Regions from separate parts of the Clostridium amazonense genome, predicted to be linked through region 2. Evidence: riboswitches for the same ligand, from Rfam matches in the RefSeq annotation. Region 2 holds a riboswitch; each other region holds the start of a gene.

Region 1 (3,290 bases), on a different contig from region 2:
TGCATAACTACTCCTATTTTTTCAGAACGTTCCTTTATAGTTTCATTTTCAATACTTCTTCCCTTTAATAATATATCTCCACTAGTTGGTTTATAAAAACCACATATAAGTTTAGATATAGTAGATTTTCCAGCACCATTTTTTCCAATAATGCTAACCATCTCACCTTTATTTATTTTAAATGAAACTCCCTTAAGAATTTCCTTATTTTCATCATATCCAAATTTTATGTCTTTAAGCTCAAGAATAGCATCGTTACCACTTTTATTAACAACTTCACTACTTTCTTGATACCAATTATTAAGTTTATGTTTTTCTTTATCTAATTTTAAAGTGTTTATAGCTTCTGGGCATAATTCCTCTGTTATTTGTATACCTGCGTATTTTAATGCTGTTATATATAAAGGTTCTCTTATACCAGTTTTATTTAATAAATTGGAACTTAATAATTCTCTAGTAGTTAAATCTCCAACAATCTTTCCATTATCAATTACTATTATCCTATCAATATCAGAGTGTAATACATCTTCTAATCTGTGTTCTATTATAACTATGGTTTTGTTATCTTTCTTATTTATATTATCAATAAGCTCCATAGCACTCTTACCTGTTGCAGGATCAAGACTTGCTAGTGGTTCATCAAATAAAAGTATATCTACATCTGAAACCATTACCCCACCTAATGTAACACGTTGTTTTTGTCCTCCAGATAAGCTATGAGGTGAAGATTTTAAATGACTATTTATATCCACAATTTTAGAAACTCTATCTACCTTTTCTTTCATCTTATCTTGTGATACACAATCATTTTCTAATCTAAATGCTATATCTTCAGCTACAGTTAATCCAATGAATTGACTATCTGGATCTTGAAGTACAGTTCCTACTACACTAGAAAGTTCAAATATGCTCATATCTTTTGTTTCTTTGCCTTTAACTTTAAGTGATCCTTGTATTTCACCTTCATATAAAAAAGGTACAAGCCCATTAATTGCATTTGAAAGTGTACTCTTGCCTGATCCTGATGGCCCTACAATAAGCACTTTTTCTCCTTCATATATAGTCAAATTAATATTTCTTAATGTTGGTTCTTTTTGTGAATTGTATTTAAATGTAAAGTTACTAAATTCAATTACCGGCTTTTGGGAACTTTTCTTTGAACCATTTTTTAAACTTAAATCATAGTTTTCATAAGAAACTTTACTTTTTTCTTCATTTACTTCTTTAATTAAACTGCCCTTTTGGGTTCTGCTTTTAGCATATGTATACAATAATGTAGTTCCTAAAAATCCTACTATTATTATATTAGATATACTTGCTACCGCACCTTGAATATAAAGTTTATCTATTGGTTCACTATAAATTACAATATCTAATGTTGGTGCTACTACACACCAAGCTATTATATTTGCTAACACTTGATAAATATTAAATATTATTGCATGTTTTTTCGTAAATTTTCCTTTTGAAATATCCACTGATTTTTTTGCAAATCCAATAATAAATCCAGTAACACTAGATGCTATTATCCAACTAAACCAAGGACTACCCCACATCATTAAATCCTTTAAAGTATGTCCTACAAATCCAATTGCAGCTCCTGCTATTGGCCCAAATATAACTGACATTAATCCTAAAAATGCATAACTTGTTTCTAGATTTGTATTTGGAATCCCCGTAGGAATCGATCCAAATCGCCCTAATATCATAAATACAGCTGCCCCAATACCTATAGCTACTATTGTTTTAATGGGTAGCTTATTATTTTTTTTCATCTATTTTTCTCCTTATTTTCTTGTATTTTTTAACTTTATTATATATTATTCAAAACAAAAACGCTAGATAACTCATACCTAGCGTTGAAAAAACATATAATTTTTCTCATCTACTAGCTAAAAGCTACAGGATTTAGCACCACACTTTATATATCATTTATATATAAAAATAGGTTGCTGGGTATCATAGGGCCAGTCCCTCTACCACTCTTGATAAGAATTCAATATTAAATTTACTAATTAATGATATATTACAATATCTTTAATGTCAATAGTATACTCTATAGTTTTGAATTTAATAATAAGATTTCAACTTATATTATCATAAAGTTTATTATTCTTTTAGTCATATTAATCGTTGATATATTAGGAAAACTCTCATTATCTTTATTTAATAACTATCTTATATTTTTTTTATTTTAAATTGTGACACCATATTATTTAAGTTAATAGCCTGTGCTGTTAATTCTTGACTTGCTGCTGCACTTTCTTCTGATATAGCTGAATTTGATTGCACTACTTCTGCTATCTGTTGTATTCCATCATTTATTTGTTCAATTGATTGTGCTTGCTCTTTTGATGCATTTGTTATTTCAAAAATTAATTCAGTAGATTTACTTACTGAATCCACCACTTTTACCAACTTTTCAGCAGTACTATTCACTAATTGTTTCCCATTTTTTACAGAATCTATAGATTTTCCAATTAACTCCATAGTATTTTTTACTGCTTGTCCTGATTGTTGTGATAACTCTTTTACTTTATTGGCTACTACAGCAAAACCTTTTCCTGCATCGCCTGCTCTAGCTGCTTCTATACTAGCATTTAATGCTAGTAGATTAGTTTCTGTAGCTATTGATTCAATGTCTTTAATAATACTACTAATGTTTATAGATGATTTTTCAATATCTTCCATTGCACTTACCATTTCTTTCATACTTTTATTTCCCTCATTTACAACAACCATAGATTCATGTGACATCTCATTTACATCATTAGCTATTTTTACAGTGTTTTGAACTTCATTGCTAATTTCCCCAATAGATGCTGAAAGCTCTTCAATTGCACTTGCTTGTTCAGCAGCTCCTTGTGCAAGATTTTGTGATCCTTCTGCTAATTGATCTGATCCACTGGAAACTTGATTTGATGCTTCATTTATTTCTATTATAATATCACTAAGCTGTCTAATAATTTTATATATAGAATCTTTTATTGGTTCAAATATACCAATAAATTCAACTTCAGGTTCAATATTAAAGTTACCATTAGAAATTTCTCTTAAACCCCTAGCCGTGTCTTTTAGTACATCATTAGTTACTTTTATCATTTTTCTCATGCTATTTGATAATAATCCAAGTTCATCTTCAGAATAATAATTAAGTTCTACATTAAACTCTCCATTTGCCATCTTATCTGCCGCTGTTTCAATTTCTAATATTGGATTTGTCAAACTATTAGTAATATATATAGCTAAAATAGCTGTAATTCCAATTGTAATACCTGCAACTATTATCA
Region 2 (3,290 bases):
TGAAAAAATAAATATAATTTTATCATGTCTTTGTTCATTTAATTTTCTGATTATATTTTCTTCTGTGTTTATATCTACAGCTGAAAATGGGTCATCTAATATAATTATTTGTGCATCTCTATATAATGCTCTAGCTAATGCAATCCTCTGTTTTTGACCACCAGAAACTTTTACCCCATTTTCACCTATTTTAGTATTTTTTCCAAACTCCATTTTCTCAATATCTTCTATTAAATTAGTTGTTTGTAAAACCTTACTTAAATCATCTTCATTTTCTTTCCATGTTATATTATGTTCTATGCTTGACGAAAACAAGAATGGATTATGTCCCATATACGTAATATTTTTAGATTTAAAATCTGCTGAAAAATTTATTAACTCATCATTATTCAATTTGATACTTCCTTCGTAAGGATAAGCACCTGTTAAGGCTAATGCTAATGCACTTTTTCCTGAACCTACTGATCCCGTCACTCCTATAATCATTCCTTTTTTCGCATTTAATGTTATATTTTTTATAACATTTTCTTTTGACATTGGATATTTAAAATTTACACTTTCTAACTTTATTGAATTAATAACTATAATTTCATCTTTTTTATCTTCTCTTTCATGCTTAACATTAATTAAATCCTTTATTCTCTCCCATGATGCCTTAGCTCCTTGCTGTATATTAAAAACCTTAGCTGCCGTTTTAGTTCTATTTGCTAAAAATATAAACATAGTTATAAATGCTGTCAATGTACCTACTGACCAATTTCCTTTTATAACTTCATTACTTCCTAATGAAAGTACCAATACAATTCCTAAAGTAGATACCGCAGAATATATTGGACCCAACCCACTTTTTAAAACTAATGCTATCGTAGCTTCCTTTTTTTGAATATCAAGTTTTTCTTTTAATCTTTTAAGCTCAGCCTCTTCTCTGCCATAAAGTCTTAAAATACTAATTTCTGAAATCATCTTTCTCACTTGTGATGTAGTGCTTGCAGTTGCTTTTCTATACTTTTTATTTCTAGTTTGTACAGTTTTCTTCATGCATTGAGCTATTAATATAGATATAGGTATTGGTATTATACATATTAATGTGATTTTTATATCATAAAACATAAGTGCTACAAAATAAGCAATCATCAAAACCCATGTATCCCACATTTCCGTAATAGTTTTTCTTATAGCCTCAACCACTATATCCACATCACCAATAGTTGTTGACATCATATCTCCAACTTGACATTTTTCAATTTCATTCAAATTTGTATTCAGTATAGATTTCGTAATTCCTACTCTCATATCACCGCTTATTTTATTTGACATATCTCTAACATAATACCGTTTAAAAAATCTAGCTACTTGAAATGTTAATGTAATTACTAGAAATTCTACACCTGATTTTATTATAGTTTTTATATCATTTGCTAAAATTGCTACATCTAAAAGCTTACCTTGAAATATAGGTCCTAAAACAACAATAGTGTTATAAAGTATTCCTGCTATAGCAGTAAAAATGAATTGTTTTTTATACTTACTTACATATGCTAATAAATTTGTGACTTTTTCAGGTGGATTAAACTCTCTCTGCATAAATTTGCACCTCCTTTAAAATAAAAAAACTCCTATAAGACAGGAGTAGACTACGCTCTTATCTTTCGGCTTGAAACCGCTGGATTTAGCACCACACACTTTATGCTGGTTGCTGGATTTCATAGGGCCAGGTCCCTCAATCACTCTTAATAAGACATTTATGAAATTTTATTTAAATACATAAAGGAAAACAATGTTATTTATATTTAAATTATAAAACTCTTTTCCTAATTGTCAATATTTTCTATTTATTATTTTTGTAAAATAAAAAACCTTTTGAGATAATTCGTTCCTCAAAAGGCTTTAAATATTAATGTAATATTTAAAATTCATTTATATTCTCTTTTCTATGTTTAATATTTTTAAATTAATCTAATAACATTCTCGCATCTACAAATATCCCTACTAATATTATTTTTATTATTTCCATTGCTTTTTTCATGTACTACTCCTCCTATTTTTATCTTTTCTATTTCATAATTAATCTAATAACATTCTTGCATCTACAAATATCCCTATTAATATTATCTTTATTATTTCCATTGCTTTTTTCATGTATTATTCCTCCTATTTTTATCTTTTCTATTTCATAATTAATCTAATAACATTCTTGCATCTACAAATATTCCTATTAATATTATCTTTATTACTTCTATTGTTTTTTTCATATCTAATTCCTCCTAAAATTTAATTTACTTTATGTATTTATTATATTTTCTTGTCCAATTTTGAACTATCTTTTTATATTAATTTTTTATTACACTTCTGTAATGTTTTCTATCATTCTCTGTAATATAGGGTTACAAGCTAAAATTTTAAATAATAGCTTTCTTAAATGATACTACTAATCTTACAGTTTATTCTGATATCATGACTGAAACCAATTAAGAACTAAGAGTGAAAAGTGAATAGTTATGGTTAATATTACTCATTTCATTACTAATATCTAAAAATAGAAACACATAAAAACTAGTTTTTATATGATTTTTAAATCATTTGCTTTGAAAATTATTATAAAATTTAATTTAAAAAACTGAGACTTCAGTTTTACCCTTCATTGTTAATTTTTATATAATATTTAAAATTAAGCTTAAATAAAAAAGCATGTTTTCACATGCTTTTTTATAAATCTAATTTATTAAAATATCTTACTCTAATGCAGCTTTTATTGCATTTAAGTTTCTTGTCATTATTGATATATAATCCTCACCATTTGCTTCATCTTCTTTAGTAATTCCTTCTAAAGGATTTAACACTTCAGTTTTTGCACCAATAGATTTAGCTATTGTTTCAGCAACACTTGGATTTACTAATTCTTCAAAAAATATAACTTTTATTTTATGCTCTTTTGCAAAATCTATAATTTCTGCCATACGTGCTGCTGTTGGTTCTGAATCTGCCATTAATCCTTCTATGGCTACTTGTGTAAGTCCGTACTCTCTACATAAATATCCAAAAGCTTCATGTGCTACTATAACTTCCTTATTTTTAACATTGCTAAGTTCTTCTTTAAATTTTTTATCTAAACTCTCTAATTCATTAACATATTTTTTGTAATTTTCTTCATAGTAATCCTTATTTTCAGCATCAGCTTCAATAAATGCATTTTTTATATTTTCCATTTCAATTTTAGCATTGGAAGGGCTCAGCCAAACATGAGGGTCATATTCGCTTTCTTCATGTTCACTTTCTTCACCATCATGTTC
Region 3 (3,290 bases), on a different contig from region 2:
ATTATAAATTTTGTATATAATAAAAATAGCAAGTATAATACTTGCTATTTTTATTATTTTATTAATTAATTTCTTTCTCTTCATTATATCTATTTATTAATTTCTTTTCTGTTAAATTTATAAACTCATTTTCATCTATATCTTGTATAGTTTTAAATTTATATCCATTTTTCTTTAAATCTTTTATTATACTTGGAAGAGCTTTTGGTGTGGTACTGTTTGAAGCTCCATCATGCATTAAAATTACAATTCTTTCTTTATCTAAATTTTTCTTACTCATTTCTTTCCTATAATTACACAGTAATCTTTCCACTGGAATATTTATGCCCATTGCATCTTCAATTGATACATTCCAATCCACATAATTTATTTTTCTATTATTCAGTTCATCTCTTATTGATTTTAAAACTACTTTGCTCGGAACACCTGTACTTGAACCTCCAGGCATCCTCATAAAATTACAAGGTTCCTTTTCTAATAATTCTTTTAACTTACTATATGCAGCATCATAATCTTTAAAATAAATTTCTTTACTTCTATAATTTTCATTTTTATGAGTATTGGTATGTACACATATAGAATTTCCATTTTCTTCTACTTTCTTTAATATTTCTTTGTTTGTATTTGCAAGTTCTCCTATAACAAAAAATGTGGCCTTAACATCTTCTTCTTCTAATATTTTTAAAATTTCCAATGTATTTTCAGTTGGTCCATCATCAAAAGTTAAGTATACTATTTTATTATCCTCATTGTTTTCTTTAATATCATCCATATACCCTAAAACACTAAATGAAGTTAAAATCATAATTGCACAAATACAAAAACTTATAATTGCTTTACTCTTTTTCAAATTTATTCATCTTCTTTCTTTTTCAAATTCTCATATATTTATAACTATATTATCTTCTTATTTAAAATTAATATTCTTACACATTAGAAGGTTATTTATTACTGAGTTTATAATTATTTAAATATATTTGTTTTTTATTTTCCAATATTGTGTTGACTTTTCAAAATTTTCTTATATAATTAAATCATAAACTAAATATTAAATTCTTATTTTGAGTGATTGAGGGATCTGGCCCTATGAAATCCGGCAACCAGCATTTTGCATTGGTGCTAATTCCAGCGGTTTTTACCGAAAGATAAGAGAAGTTATCTATCCTCTTATTTTTCAAGAGGTTTTTTTATATTTAAAATAAAAACTTAATATATTCTTATCCAGAGTGGCAGAGGGACTGGCCCTATGAAGCCCAGCAACCAGCATTTTGCATTGGTGCTAATTCCAGCGGTTTTTTACCGAAAGATAAGAGAAAAATCCCCTCTTGTCTTTCAAGAGGGGATTTTTTATATTATGTGATAAAAACTATTTATTATTAAATTCTAACTTTTTATGTAATATATATATTGCTTTATTTAATTAATTCACTGAAAGGAAGCGATTTTTAATATGATAACCATTAAAAATTTAACTAAAATATATAATTCTAAGAATTCTAATGTTATAGCTGTTGACAATTTAAATTTAAAAGTAAATGAAGGTGATATTTATGGAATAATTGGACTTAGTGGTGCTGGCAAATCTTCCTTATTAAGATGTATAAATCTTCTTGAAAAGCCTACTAAAGGTGAAGTTTTACTAGATAATTTAACAATTAATAGTACAACTCATAACATTATAGATATTACAAAGTTATCATCTAACAAATTAAGAGAAGTAAGAAAACAAATAGGTATTATATTTCAACACTTTAATTTGCTAATGAATTCTACTGTATATGATAATGTTGCATTTCCACTAAAACTTAATAAAGTTCCTAAACCATATATTGATAAAAAAGTTAATGAACTTTTAGAATTAGTAGATTTAAAAGATAAGAAATACTCTTACCCATCCCAATTATCTGGTGGTCAAAAGCAAAGAGTAGGCATAGCTAGATGTCTTAGTACTAATCCTAAAATAATTTTGTGTGATGAGGCAACATCAGCGTTAGATCCAAGTACTACAGATTCCATATTAAATTTACTTAAATTAATAAATAAGAAATTTAATATAACTATAGTTTTAATTACCCATGAAATGGATGTAATTAAAAAGATTTGTAATAAAGTTGCTGTTATGCAAGATGGCAAAATAGTTGAAGAAGGATTAGTTTTAGATGTATTTTCAAATCCTAAAACTGAAATTTCTAATTCTTTTTTTGATAAGAATTTAAGTATTCCTAATAGTCTTAAAGATAAATTTTATCCAAACATAATGCTTAAGTTAACTTTTAAAGGAATTAGCGCAACTTCTCCTGTTATTCATGAGCTTTCAAAAAAATTCGAAGTAGAGTTCAATATTATCTGTGGTTGTATAGATGTAATTCAAGAAACTCAAGTTGGAAGTCTTATAATAACACTTAATAATGATTTAGATACTATTAATTCTATTACTAAGTTTTTAAAATCTATGCAAGTTGAAGTAGAGGTGATTAATTTTGACTGAACTATTTAATATATTAAATTCTACAATTAAGCCATTATTGCAAACTATTTATATGGTTTCATTTTCTACTATTATCTCATTAATTATTGGTGTACCAATAGGAATAATACTTACTATTACTTCTAAAGGACACATTAGTGAAAATAGTAAGCTATATTCTTTTTTAAGTACTATTGTAAATATACTTAGGTCTATACCTTTTATTATTTTAATAGTTGCATTGTTCCCTATTTCTAAATTTATAATTGGCACAACTATAGGTACTACAGCATCAATTGTTCCTTTATCTATAGCTAGCGCACCTTTTGTTGCTAGAATTATTGAATCTTCATTAAGAGAAATCCCCTTTGGCATAATTGAAGCTTCTTTAGCTTGTGGTGCTACTAAATCTCAAATTATATTTAAAGTTCTTATACCAGAAGCTTTTCCTTCTCTTATATCAAATATAACACTTACCATAATAAATATTATTGGTTATTCTGCCATGGCTGGTGCTGTAGGTGGTGAAGGTATTGGAGACTATGCTATTCGTGAAGGATATATGCGCTATAACAATAAAATTATATTAGCAACTATTGTGATTTTAATATTGCTAGTACAATTAATTCAAATCACTGGTAATCATATTGCAAAAAAATCGAATAAAAAAATATTATAAATTGCGGAGGTAACATTTATGAAAAAATCTTATTTTAAATTTATTTCTATAGCTATGATTTCAATTCTACTACTAGGTTGTGCATCTACATCAGATAATTCAAAAGAAAAATCTGATGCTAAGACATTAATTATTGGAGCATCT

What was found. Region 2 has a riboswitch for S-adenosylmethionine ahead of AC07E4_RS06075 (ABC transporter ATP-binding protein). Riboswitches for the same ligand answer to the same signal wherever they lie in the genome.
Region 1: linked by a shared signal. The riboswitch ahead of AC07E4_RS11815 (ECF-type riboflavin transporter substrate-binding protein) and the one ahead of AC07E4_RS06075 (ABC transporter ATP-binding protein) in region 2 are both predicted to bind S-adenosylmethionine.
Region 3: linked by a shared signal. The riboswitch ahead of AC07E4_RS16795 (methionine ABC transporter ATP-binding protein) and the one ahead of AC07E4_RS06075 (ABC transporter ATP-binding protein) in region 2 are both predicted to bind S-adenosylmethionine.

Annotation. Positions count from the first base shown of each region.
Region 1 is NZ_JBWKMH010000028.1:40,655-43,944, reverse strand. Features, by position in the region: gene AC07E4_RS11820 (ABC transporter ATP-binding protein) at 1-1,133, opposite strand, end outside; partial or broken gene AC07E4_RS11815 (ECF-type riboflavin transporter substrate-binding protein) at 1,281-1,709, opposite strand; SAM riboswitch class I at 1,879-1,995, opposite strand; gene AC07E4_RS11810 (methyl-accepting chemotaxis protein) at 2,179-3,290, opposite strand, start outside.
Region 2 is NZ_JBWKMH010000010.1:362,008-365,297, reverse strand. Features, by position in the region: gene AC07E4_RS06075 (ABC transporter ATP-binding protein) at 1-1,584, opposite strand, end outside; SAM riboswitch class I at 1,640-1,740, opposite strand; gene AC07E4_RS06070 (metal ABC transporter substrate-binding protein) at 2,733-3,290, opposite strand, start outside.
Region 3 is NZ_JBWKMH010000033.1:436,104-439,393, forward strand. Features, by position in the region: gene AC07E4_RS16790 (polysaccharide deacetylase family protein) at 62-850, opposite strand; SAM riboswitch class I at 1,054-1,152, shown strand; SAM riboswitch class I at 1,215-1,313, shown strand; gene AC07E4_RS16795 (methionine ABC transporter ATP-binding protein) at 1,451-2,488, shown strand; gene AC07E4_RS16800 (methionine ABC transporter permease) at 2,481-3,146, shown strand; gene AC07E4_RS16805 (MetQ/NlpA family ABC transporter substrate-binding protein) at 3,165-3,290, shown strand, end outside.